2 regions of the Stenotrophomonas sp. 05N37 genome follow, and region 1 is predicted to be linked to the other one. Evidence: riboswitches for the same ligand, from Rfam matches in the RefSeq annotation. Region 1 holds a riboswitch; the other holds the start of a gene.

The links. A riboswitch is a leader RNA that binds a small molecule or an ion and turns the genes downstream of it on or off. The one in region 1 is predicted to bind glycine.
Region 2: linked by a shared signal. The riboswitch ahead of gcvP (aminomethyl-transferring glycine dehydrogenase) and the one ahead of AC1DGC_RS17485 (trimeric intracellular cation channel family protein) in region 1 are both predicted to bind glycine.

What each region holds. Positions count from the first base shown of each region.
Region 1 covers NZ_JBFTNG010000008.1:5,054-9,235, reverse strand. Annotated here, with positions in the region: gene AC1DGC_RS17510 (NAD(P)/FAD-dependent oxidoreductase) at 1-94, shown strand, start outside; gene AC1DGC_RS17505 (hypothetical protein) at 91-231, opposite strand; gene AC1DGC_RS17500 (nuclear transport factor 2 family protein) at 291-737, opposite strand; gene AC1DGC_RS17495 (hypothetical protein) at 769-1,248, opposite strand; gene AC1DGC_RS17490 (GIY-YIG nuclease family protein) at 1,317-1,589, opposite strand; glycine riboswitch at 1,634-1,728, shown strand; glycine riboswitch at 1,737-1,828, shown strand; gene AC1DGC_RS17485 (trimeric intracellular cation channel family protein) at 1,921-2,538, shown strand; gene AC1DGC_RS17480 (MdtA/MuxA family multidrug efflux RND transporter periplasmic adaptor subunit) at 2,756-3,910, shown strand; gene AC1DGC_RS17475 (MdtB/MuxB family multidrug efflux RND transporter permease subunit) at 3,907-4,182, shown strand, end outside.
Region 2 covers NZ_JBFTNG010000001.1:706,005-710,186, forward strand. Annotated here, with positions in the region: gene AC1DGC_RS03220 (multidrug effflux MFS transporter) at 1-1,063, opposite strand, end outside; glycine riboswitch at 1,343-1,444, shown strand; gene gcvP (aminomethyl-transferring glycine dehydrogenase) at 1,533-4,182, shown strand, end outside.

The DNA of each region.
Region 1 (4,182 bases):
CAGCGCGCGGATCATTTTCGGGGATGACCGGGAGGACCGCCGCGCACGAGCGCCGGCCCCACAGGTGGAAGCTGACACGACACCACCCCGCTAGCGCTGCGGTGCCGCTGCATGGGGCGCCGCGCGGGCGTCGTCCCAGCCCTCGGCACTGCGCAGGCCCCAGACTCCTTCCCCATCGGCCACGCGTTTGACGAAGTAGTCGTAGCGCACCTCCGGCCGCGTCTGCAGCACGGCGTCGAGCTCGTTTGGCCCGAATCGATACCCCCACTCAGTGGCGGGGTGCGTCGTCGTCACTTGGCTGTTGCCTTGGGCTTGCTGTACCACAGCGCATTGACGATGACCCAGCGCTCGCCGAACCGGCCCATGTGGAAGTAGTCCACGAACCACGGCGTTTCCAGCCGCACCGAGGCGGCGTTGCCGGTAACGTCGAGCAGCGTGCAGCGGCGGTTCCACTGGACCTTGGGGGTTTTCAACGCGCCCTGCCGGGTGAGTTCAACCAGCTCCTCCTTCGACATCCGGCGCAGGCCGAGGCGCTCATCCGGGGTATCGCCGAGGATCGCGCGCTTGGCCAGGTCCGGGTGCAGCGAGCGCGCCACGCGGGCCGGGTCACCCTCGAGCTGGCCGTCCACGTAGTCCAGGCAGGTGGCTTCAATCGCGGCACGCGTAGCCGGATCGATGACGGGGGCGGCAGGGTTCGTAGCGCCGGCAACGGCGAGCAGCAGGGCAAGCGGGGTCATCGCAGGGTGTCCCTCGGGTAGGTGGAGCAGCTCATTCCTCGCGGAACAGCGCCAGTTCGGTCAGGCCCAGCTGCAGGTAGGTGAAGGCGGCGGCTTCGTCGCTCATCAGCCCGCCCACCGGCCGGCTGTCCAGCCAGGCGGTAATCGTCGCGTTGTGCGGGTTCACCGCGTCGGCCATCGCCTCCTTGCTCGCCTGGCTTTCCGCGTCCTGCATCCCTTCGCGGATGGCGTCGTCGCAGATGCCCCAGTACTCGGCCAGCGGCATGATGCCCCGGAGTTCGACTGGCACGTGGGTCGGATCGAGGCGAATGCGCGCGCGCTCCACGGCATCGGCGGCGAGCCTGGCGCGGAATGCGTCGGCGGTGCCGCTCTCGCCGTGGCGCAGCGCTGGCGAGTACGCCGCCGTCGCTGCGGGTGGCGCGTCGTCCCGGCCCGGCGACCGGCGCAGGGCCGGTGGGCGGGACATGGCCGCGCGCAGCCAGGCAAGCCGTCTGCGATGGAGATCGAACATCCCGGTTCCCTCCGCGTGGTGGCCGATTGTGGCCTACCTTGCAGCCCCCAACCAGTACCGACGCACCCTCAGGACGAGGTGTCTGCCGCCTGCAACCAGGCCAGTTTGTGCGCGCGTGGCTGGCGCTTGAGCTGCCATTCGGCCCGGGAGGCGGCCGCCCGGTCCGGATAGGCGCGCATGGCCAGCAGCTTCAGCGGCGGGTTGGCGCGCGTGTACCGGGCCCCCTTGCCGGCCAGGTGGGCCTGGAAGCGCGCGTCCACGTCGTTGCTGATGCCGGCGTAGTAGCTGCCATTGCGGCATTCCAGCAGGTAGACGTACCAGGGGGCGGGTTCAGCGGGCATACCGGGATTATCCACCGGGGCGCGGCCGCTGGCTGCTAGAATCCGCCCCGGATGCAGGAGAGAGGTGCCACGCTGGCACCCGCCGAAGGCGCAGGCTCCCATAATCGCTCAGGCCGGTGGTTCGATACGCCACCAACCATGCATCCAGTACGCCGATCTGGAGAGAGGTCTTCAATGACCCGCCGAAGGGGCACGTGGCCTTGGCCACTGAACTCTCAGGCAAAAGGACAGCGGGAGCGGCAACGGTTTCCCCACCCCCACGACAGTGCCCTGCGCTGGTGTGCCGGGTGCGTGTTGCCGTCCCCCGCCTGACGCGTCCGGATGCTTTCCCATGCTGCTCTCCCTGATCTACCTCATCGCCATCTCCGCCGAAGCCATGACCGGCGCGCTCTCCGCCGGGCGCCGACGCATGGACCTGTTCGGCGTGGTCATCATCGCCTGCGTCACCGCACTGGGCGGAGGCTCGCTGCGCGACATCGTGCTGGGCCACTACCCGCTGGGCTGGGTGAAGCACCCGGAGTACCTGGGGTTCACCATCTGCGCGGCCTTGATCGCCACCTGGGTGGCGCGCTGGATGCACCACTTCCGCCGCACGTTCCTGGTATTGGATGGACTGGGGCTGATCTGTTTCACCCTGATCGGCTGTGCGGTGGCGCGCGATGCCGGCCACGCCGCGCCGATCGTGCTGATCGCGGGCATGTTGACCGGCGCCTTCGGCGGCGTGCTGCGCGATGTGCTGTGCAATGAGGTGCCGCTGATCTTCCAGAAGGAACTGTATGCGGTGATCACGCTGTTCACCGGTGCGGCGTACCTGGGCCTGCTGGAGCTGGGCGTATCGCTCAACGCGGCCACGCTGTGGTGCCTGGGCGGTGGCTTCCTGCTGCGCCTGCTGGCGATCCACTTCAAGTGGGAAATGCCGAAGTTCGTGTACCGCGACGAGGTGCATTGAACGGCACGTTCAATGCACTCTTCCATGACCAAGGTCATGTGAACGCGGCAGGCCTCTCGCGGTACCATGGCGCCCCCGCCCCTCCCGGGACGGCATCCAGCCACGCTGCGGCATTCGACCAGCGGCCCCGCCAGACAACCCCCATTTCGCCTCACCTGCCCCCACGGGCCGGTACACCATGGACGCGCCGGCTGTTGGGCTTGCGCGCAGGATGCCCATGTCTGCTTCGCCGCCGCGCCGCCGTCTGTTGAAACCGCTGTTGGTCCTGGCCGTGCTGGCCGCCGCCGTGATCGCCTGGCGGGCCCTGTCGCCCGCCCCCGCCGCCGATCCCGCGCCTGCCGCCAACGCCACCCCGGTGCGCGTGGCCACGGTGGTGCGCGACGACCTGGTGGTGCGCCTGAAGGCACTGGGCACGGTCACCCCGTTGCACACGGTGAGCCTGCGCAGTCGCGTGGATGGCGAGCTGCTGCGGCTGTCCTTCCGCGAGGGTGAACACGTCAAGGCCGGCGACCTGATTGCCGAGATCGACCCGCGCCCGTACCAGGTGGCGCTGGCGCGTGCGCTGGGCACCCAGCAGCAGAACCTGGCCGAACTGGACAACGCGCAGACCCAGCTCAACCGTTACAGCGAACTGCAGGCCAAGCACTTCGTCTCCGCGCAGGACCTGAGCGACCAGCAGAGCAAGGTGCGCCAGCTGCAGGGCCGGCGCCAGACCGACCAGGCCGCGGTGGATGAAGCCCGCCTGCAGCTGCAGTACACCCGCATCACCGCGCCGGTGGCCGGGCGCATGGGCCTGCGCAACGTGGACGTGGGCAACCTGGTGCGCAGCAGCGACAGCGAACCGTTGGCCACCATCACCCAGACCACGCCGATCAGCGTGCTGTTCACCGTGCCCGAGCCGGACCTGCCGGCCGTGGTGGCGGCCGTGCGCGCCACGCCCGACCTGACCGTGGAAGCCTGGGACCGCGAGGAGCGCACGGCGCTGGGCGACGGCGTGCTCGCCAGTCTGGACAACCGCATCGATACCGCCACCGGCACGCTGAAGCTGCGCGCGCAGTTCGCCAACGCCGACGAGGCGCTGTTCCCCAACCAGTTCGTCAACATCCGTCTGCAGGTCAGCAGCAGCGATGCCGTGGTGATCCCCAATGCCGCCGTGCAGTTCGGCAGCAAGGGCAGCTATGTGTACGTGATTGCCCCGGACAACACCTCGCACCTGCGCAACGTGGTGCTGGGCCCGGCCGATGGCGAGCGCGTGTCGGTACGCGACGGCCTCAAGGCCGGCGAGCGGGTGGTGGTGGAAGGCATCGACGGCCTGCGCGAAGGCGCCAAGGTGGAGGTGGTCAGCCAGGATCCGCCGCGGACCGGCGCATGAACCTGTCGCGCGTCTTCATCGAGCGCCCGGTGGCCACCACGCTGCTGATGGTGGCACTGCTGCTGTCCGGCGTGATGGCCTACCGGCTGCTGCCGGTGGCGGCGCTGCCGCAGGTGGACTACCCGATCATCCAGGTCACCACGCTGTACCCCGGCGCCAGCCCGGGGGTAACCACCAGCGCGGTGACCGCGCCGCTGGAGCGCCAGCTCGGGCAGATTCCCGGGCTGAAGCAGATGTCCTCCACCAGCTCGGGCGGCGCCTCGGTGATCACC
Region 2 (4,182 bases), on a different contig from region 1:
TCAACTGGATGAACATCTGCATCGACGAGGCCAACCCGCGCTGGTGCGGGTACATGTCCAGCACCGCCAGCGCCAGGATCGGGAAGATCAGCGCCATGCCGACGCCGCCGAGGAAGATCGGCAGCACGGCCCACGGCAGCATGATCTGCGGCACCGAGAACACGTAGCCCAGGTTGAGCAGCGCCGACACCGCGCACAGGCCGAAGCCGATCGCGATCTGGCGCTGCGCGGTGAGGCGCCCGGCCATGCGACCGGACAGGAACGAGCCCATCGTCATGCCGCCAATGGTGGGAATGAACAGCCACGCAAAGCCGCCCTCGCCCAGCTTGAGGTGCTGCATCACGAACACCGGCGCCGAGGCGATGTACAGGAAGATGCCGGAGAAATTGAATGCACCGGCGGCGGCCAGGCGCAGCAGGCGCGGGTTGGAGCCCATCCGCACATAGCTGCGCAGCAGTTCGCGCATCGACAGCGGCGTGCGCGCCTCCACCGGGTGGGTTTCCGGCAGCCACTTGCCGGTGGCGAGCAGCAGGACCACGCCGAACAGCACCAGGAACCAGAAGATCAGCGGCCAGTCGCCGCCGCCGAGCAGGATCCAGCCGCCGATGATCGGCGCGATTGCCGGGGCGACGCCGAAGATCATCGACACCTGGCTCATCAGCCGCTGCGCGTCGGCCCCGTGGTACAGGTCGCGGATCACCGCGCGGCCGACGATCACCCCGACCCCCGCGGTGACGCCCTGCAGCGCGCGGAACACCAGCAGCGTGGTCATGTCGCGCGACAGCGCGCAGCCGATCGAGGCACCGATGAACAGCACCAGCCCACCGATGATCACCCGCCTGCGCCCAAACGCATCGGACAACGGGCCGTGGGCCAGGCTCATCAGGCCGTAGAACAGCAGGTACACGCTGATGGTCTGCTGCACCGCCACCTGGTCGACCTGCATGCGCTCGCCGAGCAGCAGGAAGGCCGGGAAAATGGTGTCGATGGAGAACGGACCGAACATCGCCAGGCCTGCGAGCAGCAGGGCCAGGCGGCGGGTCGAGGGCGAGGCGGGCGTCATGCGGTCTTCCGTCTGGGCCATGCGTGAACGCACGGCGGGCGCCAGCCCGGAACGGGCGGCGCCAGATGAATACGAGGATCCGGCCATGATAGGCCTTTGCCGGCCCCGGTACCATGCCGACAAGGCCATCGACGCAGCTCCGGCGGCCCTCATTCATGTGCCATAAGGCCGTTGCCGGCGGGGACGCTGGGCTATAATCGCCTGGCACCATGGTGGGAGAAGCGGACACCCGCTGCCGAAGGCGCAACGCCCGTAATCGCTCAGGCCCGATACCACCCGCAGCAAAACTCTGGAGAGACCGGCCACTGCCGGCGCCGAAGGGGCACGAAGCACGCAGATGCGCGCTTTTAAACTCTCAGGCAAAAGGACAGAGGGGCACCCAGGAAGACCGCAAGGTCCGGTGGTTCGCGCGCGTCTGCGAAGCACCTCGACCCGGCCGCCTTCCGAACGTGCGTGCCCACTCTCCGAGATGCCAGCCATGTCCCCGAATACCTCCGCCCAGCGTGCCCCTACCCTGCGCGAGCTTGAACACAGCCACGCGTTCGTCGAACGCCACATCGGCCCCAACGACGCCGAAATCGCGCAGATGCTCGACGTGGTCGGCCACGCCTCGCTGGACGCGCTGACCGATGCGATCGTCCCGGCCGGGATCAAGTCGCCGGCACCGCTGGACCTGCCCGAGTCGCTGACCGAAGTGCAGGCGCTGGCCAAGATCCGCGCCATCGCCGACAAGAACCAGGTGTTCCGCACCTTCATCGGCCAGGGCTACTACGGCACGCTCACCCCGAACGTCATCCTGCGCAACGTGCTGGAGAACCCGGCGTGGTACACCGCCTACACCCCGTACCAGGCCGAGATTTCGCAGGGCCGCATGGAAGCGCTGATCAACTTCCAGACCCTGTGCGCCGACCTGACCGGCATGGAGATCGCCAACGCCTCGCTGCTGGATGAAGCCACCGCCGCCGCCGAAGCGATGACCCTGGCCAAGCGCTCGGCCAAGAGCAAGTCCGACACCTTCTTCGTGCACGACGCCGTGCACCCGCAGACGCTGGAACTGCTGCGCACCCGCGCAGAACCGCTCGGCATCGTGCTGCGCGTGGGCACCCCGGCCGAGGCGATGGACGCCGAAGCCTACGGCGTGCTGCTGCAGTACCCGGACACCTTCGGCCATATCGGCGACTACAAGGCACTGGCCGATGCCGTGCACGCGCGTGGCGGCCTGGTGGCCGTGGCCACCGATCTGCTCGCGCTGACCCTGATCGCCGCGCCCGGCGAATGGGGCGCGGACATCGTGGTCGGCAACTCGCAGCGTTTCGGCGTGCCGTTCGGTTTCGGCGGCCCGCATGCCGCCTTCATGGCCTGCCGCGACGCCTACAAGCGCTCGATGCCGGGCCGCCTGATCGGCGTGTCGGTGGATGCGCAGGGCAATCCTGCCTACCGCCTCACCCTGCAGACGCGCGAGCAGCACATCCGTCGCGAGAAGGCCACCTCCAACATCTGCACCGCGCAGGTGCTGCTGGCGGTAATGGCCTCGATGTATGCCGTTTACCACGGCCCGGACGGCCTGACCCGCATCGCCCGCCGCACGCACCGCCTGGCCGCGATCCTGGCCGCGGCACTGCGCGGCGCCGGCGTCAACGTGGGTGAACACTTCTTCGACACCCTGCACGTCAAGGGCATCGACGCCAAGGCGATCCACGCCAAGGCCGCGGCCGCGCGCATCAACCTGCGCGCGATCGACAGCGACGCGGTCGGCATCAGCCTGGATGAAACGACCACCCGCGCCGACATCATCGCGCTGGGCGAGCTGTTCGGTGCCAGCGTCGATGTGGAGGCGCTCGATGCGGCCACCGCCGATGCACTGCCGGCCGGCCTGGTGCGCACCAGCGCCTTCCTGACCCACCCGGTGTTCAACACCCACCACAGCGAGCACGAACTGCTGCGTTACCTGCGTTCGCTGGCGGACAAGGACCTGGCGATGGATCGCACCATGATCCCGCTGGGCAGCTGCACCATGAAGCTCAACGCCACCGCCGAGATGATCCCGGTGACCTGGCCGGAGTTCGCCAACATCCACCCGCTGGCCCCGGCCGACCAGGCCACCGGCTACAAGGAACTGATCGACGGGCTGGAAGCGATGCTGGTGGAGTGCACCGGCTATGACGCGGTGAGCCTGCAGCCGAACTCCGGCGCGCAGGGCGAGTACGCCGGCCTGCTGGCGATCCGCGCCTACCACCGCTCGCGCGGCGAAGGCCACCGCGATGTCTGCCTGATTCCGGATTCGGCGCACGGCACCAACCCCGCCTCGGCGCAGATGTGCGGCATGAAGGTCGTGGTGACCAAGACCGATGCCAACGGCAACGTCGACCTGGATGACATCCGCGTCAATGCGGAGAAGTACAGCGACCGCCTGGCCGCGCTGATGATCACCTACCCGTCCACGCACGGCGTGTTCGAGGAAGAGGTGGTGGACATCTGCGAGATCGTGCACAAGCACGGCGGCCAGGTGTACACCGACGGCGCCAACATGAACGCCCTGGTCGGCGTGGCCAAGCCCGGCAAGTGGGGCTCGGACGTGTCGCACCTGAACCTGCACAAGACCTTCTGCATCCCGCACGGCGGCGGCGGCCCGGGCGTGGGCCCGTGTGCGGTCAAGTCGCACCTCGCCCCGTTCCTGCCCAAGGTGCTGGGCGGCGAAGGCGATGTCGGCATGGTCAGCGCGGCCAGCTTCGGCAGCGCCTCGATCCTGCCGATCAGCTGGATGTACATCACCCTGATGGGCACCGCCGGCCTGCGCAAGGCGACCCAGGTCGCGCTGCTCAACGCCAACTACATCGCCAAGCGCCTGGCCCCGCACTTCAAGACCCTGTACACCGGCCGCAACGGGCTGGTGGCGCACGAGTGCATCCTGGACGTGCGACCGCTGGAGAAGACCTCCGGCATCGGCGCCGAGGACGTGGCCAAGCGCCTGATCGATTTCGGCTTCCATGCCCCGACCCTGAGCTTCCCGGTCGCCGGCACGCTGATGGTGGAACCGACCGAGAGCGAATCGCTGCACGAGCTGGACCGCTTCATCAACGCGATGATCCAGATCCGCGAAGAGATTGCCGCGATCGAGG